Regions from separate parts of the Arthrobacter sp. YA7-1 genome, predicted to be linked through region 2. Evidence: predicted binding sites of a transcription regulator. Region 2 holds the regulator's gene; the other holds the start of a gene.
The links. Region 2 encodes HrcA, which represses chaperone genes, less so after heat shock. Its sites were predicted from a motif close to TTNGCACTCGNNNNNNNCGAGTGCNAA; they were not measured.
Positions count from the first base shown of each region.

Region 1: groES (co-chaperone GroES) is a predicted target of HrcA. The motif match lies at 2,578-2,604, and genes of this name have one in related genera.

Region 1 covers NZ_CP110114.1:3,204,001-3,208,416, reverse strand. The annotation lists gene OIT41_RS14995 (shikimate 5-dehydrogenase) at 1-776, shown strand, start outside; gene OIT41_RS14990 (class I SAM-dependent methyltransferase) at 804-2,042, opposite strand; gene OIT41_RS14985 (hypothetical protein) at 2,120-2,530, shown strand; gene groES (co-chaperone GroES) at 2,750-3,046, shown strand; gene groL (chaperonin GroEL) at 3,132-4,416, shown strand, end outside.
Region 2 covers NZ_CP110114.1:2,289,638-2,294,053, forward strand. The annotation lists gene OIT41_RS10755 (DUF4870 domain-containing protein) at 1-7, opposite strand, end outside; gene OIT41_RS10760 (DUF3097 domain-containing protein) at 111-968, opposite strand; gene hrcA (heat-inducible transcriptional repressor HrcA) at 1,156-2,169, shown strand; gene dnaJ (molecular chaperone DnaJ) at 2,236-3,366, shown strand; gene OIT41_RS10775 (16S rRNA (uracil(1498)-N(3))-methyltransferase) at 3,369-4,145, shown strand; gene OIT41_RS10780 (GerMN domain-containing protein) at 4,159-4,416, opposite strand, start outside.

The DNA of each region.
Region 1 (4,416 bases), 910 kb from region 2:
CTGCCCGGCCGAGCAACAACGGAACGCGTTTCCACAACTTCCTCTACGAGGCGCTCGGCCTGAACTGGATCTACAAAGCCTTCGCTCCAGCTGACCTCCCGAACGCGATCGCCGGCGTGCGCGGCCTGGGCATCCGCGGCTGCGCCGTCTCAATGCCGTACAAGGAAGACGTCATCGCCCTCGTCGACCGCATGGACGCATCGGCCGCCGCTATCGACTCGGTCAACACGATCGTGAACGACGACGGGGTACTCACGGCCTACAACACCGACTACACCGCGATCGCCCAGCTGATCGAGCGCAACGCGATCGACCCGGCGTCGTCCGTGCTGCTCCGCGGTTCCGGCGGCATGGCCAAGGCCACCGCGGCAGCCTTCCGCGACGCCGGATTCTCTCGCGTCACGGTGGTTGCGCGGAACGAGAAGTCCGGACAATCCCTCGCGGCGCTCTACGGCTTCGACTGGCAGGCCGAAGTTGGAGAGTCGACCGCGGACGTGATCGTCAACGTCACGCCGGTCGGCATGGCCGACGGACCCGAGTCCGGCTCGCTGTCCTTCCCCGAAGCGGCGGTCGCGGCCGCGCAGGTGGTGTTCGACGTCGTCGCCCTCCCTGCAGAGACGCCGCTCATCAAGGCTGGCCGTGCGGCAGGAAAGACCGTCATCAGCGGTGCCGAGGTGGCCACGATCCAGGCGCTCGAACAGTTCGTGCTCTACACCGGCATCACGCCAACTCCGGAGCAAGTGGCCGCTGCCGAAGAGTTCACGCGGGCCCAGTAGGGCGCCGCGGGGCCGGCCTGGCGTAACCTAGTCGGCCGCTGCCGGCTCCACCACAACAGCCACCTTTTCCTCGCCGATCCTCGTGAGGACCAGGGTGGCTGTCTTGTTGCCGCGGCCTTTCGCCGAGCCCTTTCCGGCCGGCAGCAATTGTTTCCGCAGTTCCTCGGGGGTGACGGATGTGCCGCGCTTCTTGATGTCCAGTACACCGATGCCGTTGGCCTTCACCCAGGCCTTGAGGGCCTTGACGTTCAACGGCATGACCTCCAGGACTTTGTAGGCGCGCGCGAATGGGGTCTCCACCAGCTCCGGAGCGCAAATGTAGGCGATGTGCCGGTCCACCAGGTGCCCGCCCAGCCGGAGTGCGACGTCGGCCACCAGTCCGGCGCGGATCACCGCGCCGTCCGGTTCATAGAGGTACCCCTCCACCGGTCCGACGTCGGGCACCGGGCCGCCGTCGAAATCTTCGCCGCTGGTGATCTCGGCTGCGCCTTGCGGCCCGAGCACCAGTGCCGCACGACGGATGCCGGGACGGGCGACGTCGTTGAACCACAGCGTTACTTCGGTGACGTCCCCTCCCACCGAGACCCACTGCGCCTCACAGCCGCCCGGAACCGATTCGTGCGGCATCCCCGGACCCATCTTGACGCCGACCGACTTTCCGGTAGCGGCCAGCGATTCAACGAAGGACAACGGCGGCGAGAACGCCTCCGGATCCCAGATACGCTTCGTCCCCGACGACGACGTCGTGCGGCGCGCCGGATCGAGCCACACGCCGTCGACCCCGTCGAGGGGCACGGACGTAGCGTCAGTGTGCACCACTGACGCATGCGGGAAGGGCATGAGGTTGATGGTGGCGCACGCCGCGGTGGTCTCATCCAGTTCCACGGCGGTGACCTTGATGTCCATCGAGGCCATGGCCATGGAGTCGGCTCCGAGCCCGCAGCCCAAGTCCGCGACGTGCTGCGTGCCCGCCTTGGCGAAACGCTCGGCGTGCCTGGCTGCCACACTGAGCCGGGTGGCCTGCTCCAGGCCGGCTTGGGTGAAGAGCATCTGCCGGGCGAATTCGCCGAACTTGGCCTCGGCCCGGGTGCGGAGCCTGGATTGGGTGAGGACGGCGGCCACCAGCCCGGGGGAGTGGCCGTCCTTGCGCAGGCGGGCATTGAGGGCCAACGCTTCGCCGTCGCGGTACGGTCCCAAGGATGCCAGAAGTTCCCAACCCTCGGTTGTCAGCAAGGGGGCAATGTGGTCCTGGGGTGTGTCAGCCATGGGAACTAGCCTAGTGCTCGCCTGTCATACGGGGTGGAGGGGGATCCAGGAGCACTCGGGCGGATAGGGTTGATGCCATGGAAGACAACCCAGTACGCCAGCCTGACGACGCCAATGGTTCTCCCTCTGTCCCCGATAGACGTCCCTTCGCCGGAAATCTTTCCAAGTATGCCCGCCCGGCGCTTATCGTCGGTGCTTTGATTGCCGTTGTCTGCATCGCTCTCTTGATCATTATTTTCTTCCTCGATTCCTTCAATGCAGCTACCTACTCCATGACCGGAAAGAGCGTCCAGGACGCCACTGACGAGGCCCGGGAGATCCGGGACACCTATTCCGGTGCGCGCATCGGTGCGATCGTCGGGCTGGTGGTGTTCGGCGTCGTCGCGCTCGCGAGCGGCGTGGTGCTGTACCTGAACCGCGGAACCGCGCCGGCGGAAGAGTACGACGACGGCGAGGATGTCGACTTCGACGACCTCGCCGGGCAATGAGCTTCCGACCGGAAGCGGCGCTCCGGGTGTTCACCCGTGACGGAATTCTGGCACTCGCCTTGACCGAGTGCTAATGCTTACATAGAGTCTTGATTAGCACTCTCCCTAGGCGGGTGCTAATGCCGCCAGGCACTTACCGGCACCGCGACGACGGTAAGCCCGCCACGGCACCCCTGGTTTGATAGTCCATGTACTACCTCACGTAAAGGAGAGATCCGAGTGTCGGTCTCCATTAAGCCTCTCGAGGATCGCATTGTTGTCCGCCCGCTCGAAGCAGAGCAGACCACGGCTTCCGGCCTGGTCATCCCGGACACTGCACAGGAAAAGCCGCAGGAAGGCGAAGTTGTTGCAGTTGGCCCCGGCCGCTTCGATGACAACGGCAACCGGGTTCCGGTCGACGTAACCGTTGGCGACGTCGTCATCTACTCCAAGTACGGCGGAACTGAAGTCAAGACCGGCGGCAACGAATACCTCGTTCTGTCCGCCCGCGACGTTCTGGCGATCGTCGTTAAGTAATTCCCTGGATCCCGCATCGCAGATTACGTCGGACTTTTCCGGTCGAATCAGCGGTGCGGGTTTTCCGTCTTGAAAGGACACAACCATGGCAAAGCAGCTTGCGTTTAACGACGCTGCCCGTCGCTCGCTCGAAGCAGGCATTGACAAGCTCGCCAACACCGTCAAGGTCACCCTTGGCCCGCGTGGCCGCAACGTCGTTCTGGACAAGAAGTGGGGAGCTCCCACCATCACCAACGACGGCGTGACGATCGCCCGCGAAGTCGAACTCGACGACCCGTATGAGAACCTTGGCGCGCAGCTGGCCAAGGAAGTCGCAACGAAGACCAATGACGTCGCAGGCGACGGCACCACCACGGCCACCGTGCTTGCGCAGGCCCTCGTCAAGGAAGGCCTGCGCAACGTTGCCGCTGGAGCCGCCCCGGGCGAAATCAAGCGTGGCATCGAGGTTTCCGTCCAGGCCGTGGCTGCCCGCCTCCTGGAGAACGCCCGCGAAGTAGAAGGCACGCAGGTTGCCAGCGTCGCCGCGATCTCCGCCCAGAGCGATGAGGTTGGCGAGCTCCTCGCCGAGGCTTTCGGCAAGGTCGGCAAGGATGGTGTCATCACCATCGAAGAGTCCTCCACCACGCAGACCGAACTGGTCCTCACCGAGGGCATGCAGTTCGACAAGGGCTACCTGTCCCCGTACTTCGTCACTGACGCGGAACGCCAGGAAGCTGTTCTGGAGGACGCGCTCATCTTGATCAACCAGGGCAAGATCTCCTCGCTGCAGGAATTCCTGCCGCTCCTCGAGAAGGCCTTGCAGGCCGCCAAGCCGCTCTTCATCATTGCTGAGGACATCGACGGCGAAGCGCTGTCCACGCTGATCGTGAACCGTATCCGCGGCACCCTGAACGTCGTCGCCGTCAAGGCACCGGGCTTCGGCGACCGCCGCAAGGCCATGCTGCAGGACATCGCCACACTGACCGGCGCACAGGTAGTCTCCCCGGAGCTCGGCCTTTCCCTGGACCAGGTTGGCCTCGAGGTGCTCGGCAGTGCCCGCCGCATCACCGTCACCAAGGACAACACCACGATTGTTGACGGCGCCGGCACACCCGAGGACGTCGCAGCACGCGTCGCCCAGATCCGTGCCGAGCTGACCCGCACCGACTCCGACTGGGACCGGGAAAAGCTGCAGGAAAGGCTTGCAAAGCTTGCCGGCGGCATCGGCGTCATCAAGGTCGGCGCAGCCACCGAGGTCGAACTCAAGGAAAAGAAGCACCGTATCGAGGACGCAGTGTCCTCCACGCGTGCTGCCCTTGAAGAAGGCATCGTCTCCGGCGGCGGTTCCGCCCTCATCCACGCCCTCAAGGCACTGGACGAGGACCCTGCCG
Region 2 (4,416 bases):
CTGCCACAGTTTCTTCCTTCGAGTAGCTATAGGTGCGGTGTTGCTGTCCCAGAATACTTGCTCGGCACGGGATCGGACGACCACGTCCGGGCCCGGAGGCATCCAAACCATCATGCGACGGTCAGGAAATCGATCACTTCCTCCACGCGTCCCAACAAAGACGCCTCCAGGTCGGCGTAGCTATGGACGGCGCCCAGAAGCCTCTGCCAACCCAGTCCCACGTCTTCGGCCGTCTCGTGCGGCCAACCGAACGACCTGAGGATGCCGGTCTTCCAATCCGTGCCGCGCGCTACGGTCGGCCATTGTTCGATCCCCAGCACCTTGGGCCGGATTGCCTGCCAGACGTCCACATACGGGTGACCGACGATCAGGACGTTTCCTTTGGCGCCCGGCAACGTCATGGCGCCGGCAGCGATGCGCGACTCCTTCGAATCCGGCACCAGGTGATCAACCAGGATTCCGAGCCGGCGGCCAGGGCCGGGGGAGAAGGCGGCGATGGCCGCCTTGAGATCGTCCACGCCGTGCAAGGGCTCGACGACGATGCCCTCCACCCGCAGATCGTCTCCCCAGACCTTTTCCACAAGTTCGGCGTCGTGCTTGCCTTCCACCCAGATCCGGCTTGCCTTGGCGACCTGCGCCCGCTGGCCGGCCACCCGGACGGAACCCGACGCCGTCCTGCCCGGTTGGGATGCGCCCTTTGCGGCCGCCCCGCGCGGCACCGGCGGGAGGAGCTTCACCGCTTGCCCCTCCAGCAGGAATCCGAAACCAAGCCGGAACGATTTCGCTTTTCCCCGCCGGTCCTCAAGCACCACGATGTGCATGCCTCCGGACTTCTCCACCCTGGTCACGGCCCCGACCCAACCGGACTGCACGTCCTCGAGCACCATTCCGCGTTCAGCGGGCACTTCAGGCAGTTGCCGCTTGGCCGGCGAGGAGAGGTCTTGCGGGCCCCAATTGTCGTAAGACACGGTCTTCACACCACTTTGCGCTAAGGGATCGGTCACGGTCCTTGGAATTCCGCAGGACCGCGCGGGCATCATGTTCGCCGCGAGCGGTACCAATGCTAACAACGAGGTGGCTCATACTAGACTTGTTAGCACTTGGGCATGTTGAGTGCTAACTGTAGAAGTACCGGTTGTTGAATGGAGGTGGGCAGTGAGCGAACCACGCAAGCTTGAAGTGCTACGCGCCATCGTGGAGGACTACGTTCACTCCCGCGAGCCTGTCGGCTCCAAAGCCTTGGTCGAACGGCACCATCTGGGAGTGTCGAGCGCCACCATCCGCAATGACATGGCCCTCTTGGAAGAGGAAGGCCTCATTGCGGCACCGCACACCAGTGCAGGCCGCATCCCCACGGACAAGGGCTACCGCCTGTTCGTGGACCGCATTTCCGAGGTCAAGCCGCTGTCGGCTGCCGAGCGCCGGGCCATCCACTCGTTGCTTGAGGGCCCCGACGACGTCGAGGACATCCTGGAGCGCACGGTCCGGCTCCTGTCCCAACTCACCAACCAGGTCGCCGTCGTCCAGTATCCGCACCTGAGCCGCGCACGCGTCCGGCACATCGAGTTTGTCCTTTTGGCACCGCGCCAGGTCCTGGTAGTGCTGATCGCGGATTCGGGCAAAGTGGAACAAGGCGTTGTACACGCAGCGGCGGACACTGCCGACGAAGAGCTCATGACGTTGCGCGCGCGATTCCTTGGAAGCATTGCTGGCTCACAGCTCGACCTCATGTCCCAAGTCCTGCCCTCGGTGGTGGCCTTGTGCCCGCCGGCGCTCCGGAACCTTGCAGGCGCCCTTGCCCACGGTCTCCAAAGGCTCGCCGACCGGAGCCGCGACGAACGCATGGTCATGGCCGGCACGGCCAACCTGGCCCGCTCCAACGTGGACTTCCCCCTGAGCATCGGCCCTGTCCTCGAAGCGCTCGAGGAGCAGGTGGTCATGTTGCGGCTGCTGTCGGACATGGCGGAAGACCCCCGGGGAGTCACGGTGAGCATCGGCCGCGAAAACCCCTATGACGGCCTCTCCGAGGCTTCGGTGGTTGCCACGGGCTACGGTCCGGGCAGCAGCGCCAAGATCGGCATTCTTGGACCCACCCGCATGGACTACCCCAACACCATGGCGGCCGTCCGGGCCGTCGCACGCTACCTTTCCCGCATTCTGGGCGGTTGACGGCTTCGGCTGGAACCGCCCCGCAAGAAACGCAGTGTACCCGTAATAAAGGAAGAGATACCGACTTTGAGCAGTCACTATGACGTTCTGGGCGTCTCGTCGGAAGCAACCGGCGAGGAGATCAAGAAGGCCTACCGCAAGCTTGCACGTAAGCTCCACCCCGATGTGAACCCCGGGGCCGGCGCTGCGGAGGAATTCAAAGCCGTGACCCACGCTTACGAGGTCCTCTCCGACCCCCAGAAGCGCCGCGTCTACGACGCCACAGGCAACGAGAACGGGACGGACAACGGTTTCGGCGGCGGCTACGCAGGCCAGGGATTCGCGTTCCAGGACATCTTCGACACCTTCTTCGGCGGAGGAGGTGGCGGCATGCAGGGGCCCGCATCACGTATGCGTCGCGGGCAGGACGCCCTCATCAGTGTGCGCATCGACTTGCGCGAGGCTGTCTTCGGCGTCAACAAGAAGCTTGAGGTGGACACTGCTGTCATCTGCCCCACGTGCGAGGGCTCATGCTGCCGCGCGGGCACCCACCCGGAGCGCTGCGACATCTGCGGCGGCTCGGGCCAGGTCCAGCGGGCCGTGCGCTCGATCCTCGGCCAGGTCATGACCGCGGCACCGTGTGGATCGTGCGAAGGTTTCGGCTCGATCATCAAGGATCCTTGCAATGAATGCAACGGCCAGGGCCGCATCCGCAGCCGCCGTTCGCTGACCGTCAAGGTGCCGGGCGGCGTCGCCACCGGAACCCGCATCCAGCTGTCGTCGCAAGGCGAAGCAGGTCCTGCGGGCGGGCCTCCCGGCGACCTCTACGTGGAGATCCGGGTAAACAGCGATTCCACCTACCTTCGTGAAGGCGACGACCTTCATGCAACGCTCAGTGTTCCCATGACCGCCGCGGCATTGGGCACGGAACTGCAGCTTGAGACCTTCGACGGCCCCCAGGAGATCGACGTCAAGTCCGGCACCCAGTCCGGCGAAGTCATCACCCTTCGCGGGCTGGGCGTCACCCACCTGCGCGGCTACGGCAGGGGAGACCTCAAGGTGCACCTGCATGTGGAGACGCCCGGCAAGCTAGACGCCGCCCAGGAAGACCTGCTCCGCCAACTGGCCAAATTGCGCGGAGAGCAGTTCACCGAGGGCAAGCTCGTGGCCAGCGGCGGTATGTTCGCGAAGCTGCGGGACAAGCTCGGTAACCTGTAGCGGTGAGCAACCCCGTATTCTTCACCGCTGCCGGAACCTTGGACGGACTCGGCACCGGTGACACTTTCGTGCTCGACGGCGCCGAAGCCAGGCACGCTGTCACGGTCAAGCGCCTGGAAATCGGCGAAGCGGTCGACATCGCCGACGGTGCGGGTAAGCGGCTCACGGGCACCGTGGCCGGATCCGGGCAGGGTACCTTGACCGTCCTTGCCTCCGCCGTCCAGGAGGAAGGCCGCCCGGCCGTGCGGCTTGTGCTGGTCCAGGCGCTGGCGAAGGGCGACCGTGACGAGCTTGCCGTCGAGACGGCGACGGAACTCGGTATTGACGCCGTCGTGCCCTGGCAGGCCGAGCGTTCCATCGTCCGCTGGAAGGGCGACCGGGCCGCCAAAGCCCACGCGAAGTGGCAATCCGTCGCCACCGCGGCCGCCAAGCAAGCGCGGCGCGCGTGGATTCCCGAGGTGCGTGCCGCCGTCGACGGCTCCGGGCTGGCTGCGGCGGTAGCCGCGGCTGACCTGGCGATCATCCTTCACGAGGACGCGAAACGTCCCTTGCGCGACGTCCTGGAGAATTGGCGCGGCGGGATTTCCGGCGAGGACACCGACGCGGGGCGGGAAGTCCTGCTCATCGTCGGCCCGGAGGGCGGCATTTCACCGCGCGAAGTGACCAAGCTTAGCGACGTCGGCGCCGTCACCGCGCTCTTGGGCCACCACGTGCTTCGCTCGTCGACGGCGGGTCCTGCCGCCGTCGTACTGGCCAGCGACATTCTAGGGCGCTGGTAGGAAGACCCCTCGATCAGCGGACGTTGAAGGAGCGGGTATCCGTCGCGACGTCGGCGTCGTTGGGACCGACCAAGGAGACCCGCAATTCATAGCGGCCGGCTCCGAGCCCCACGGTGAGGCTGAAGACGCCGCCCTGTCCCGGTACGGTCGAAGCGGTGGTCTGCCCGGCCAAGTAGGACGATTTGTCGCCGTTTGAGTTCTCCCGAAGGATTTGCCAGTGCAGTTTCTTCGAGGGGTCCGTGCTCCGACCATTGAACTTGACCGGACCGGC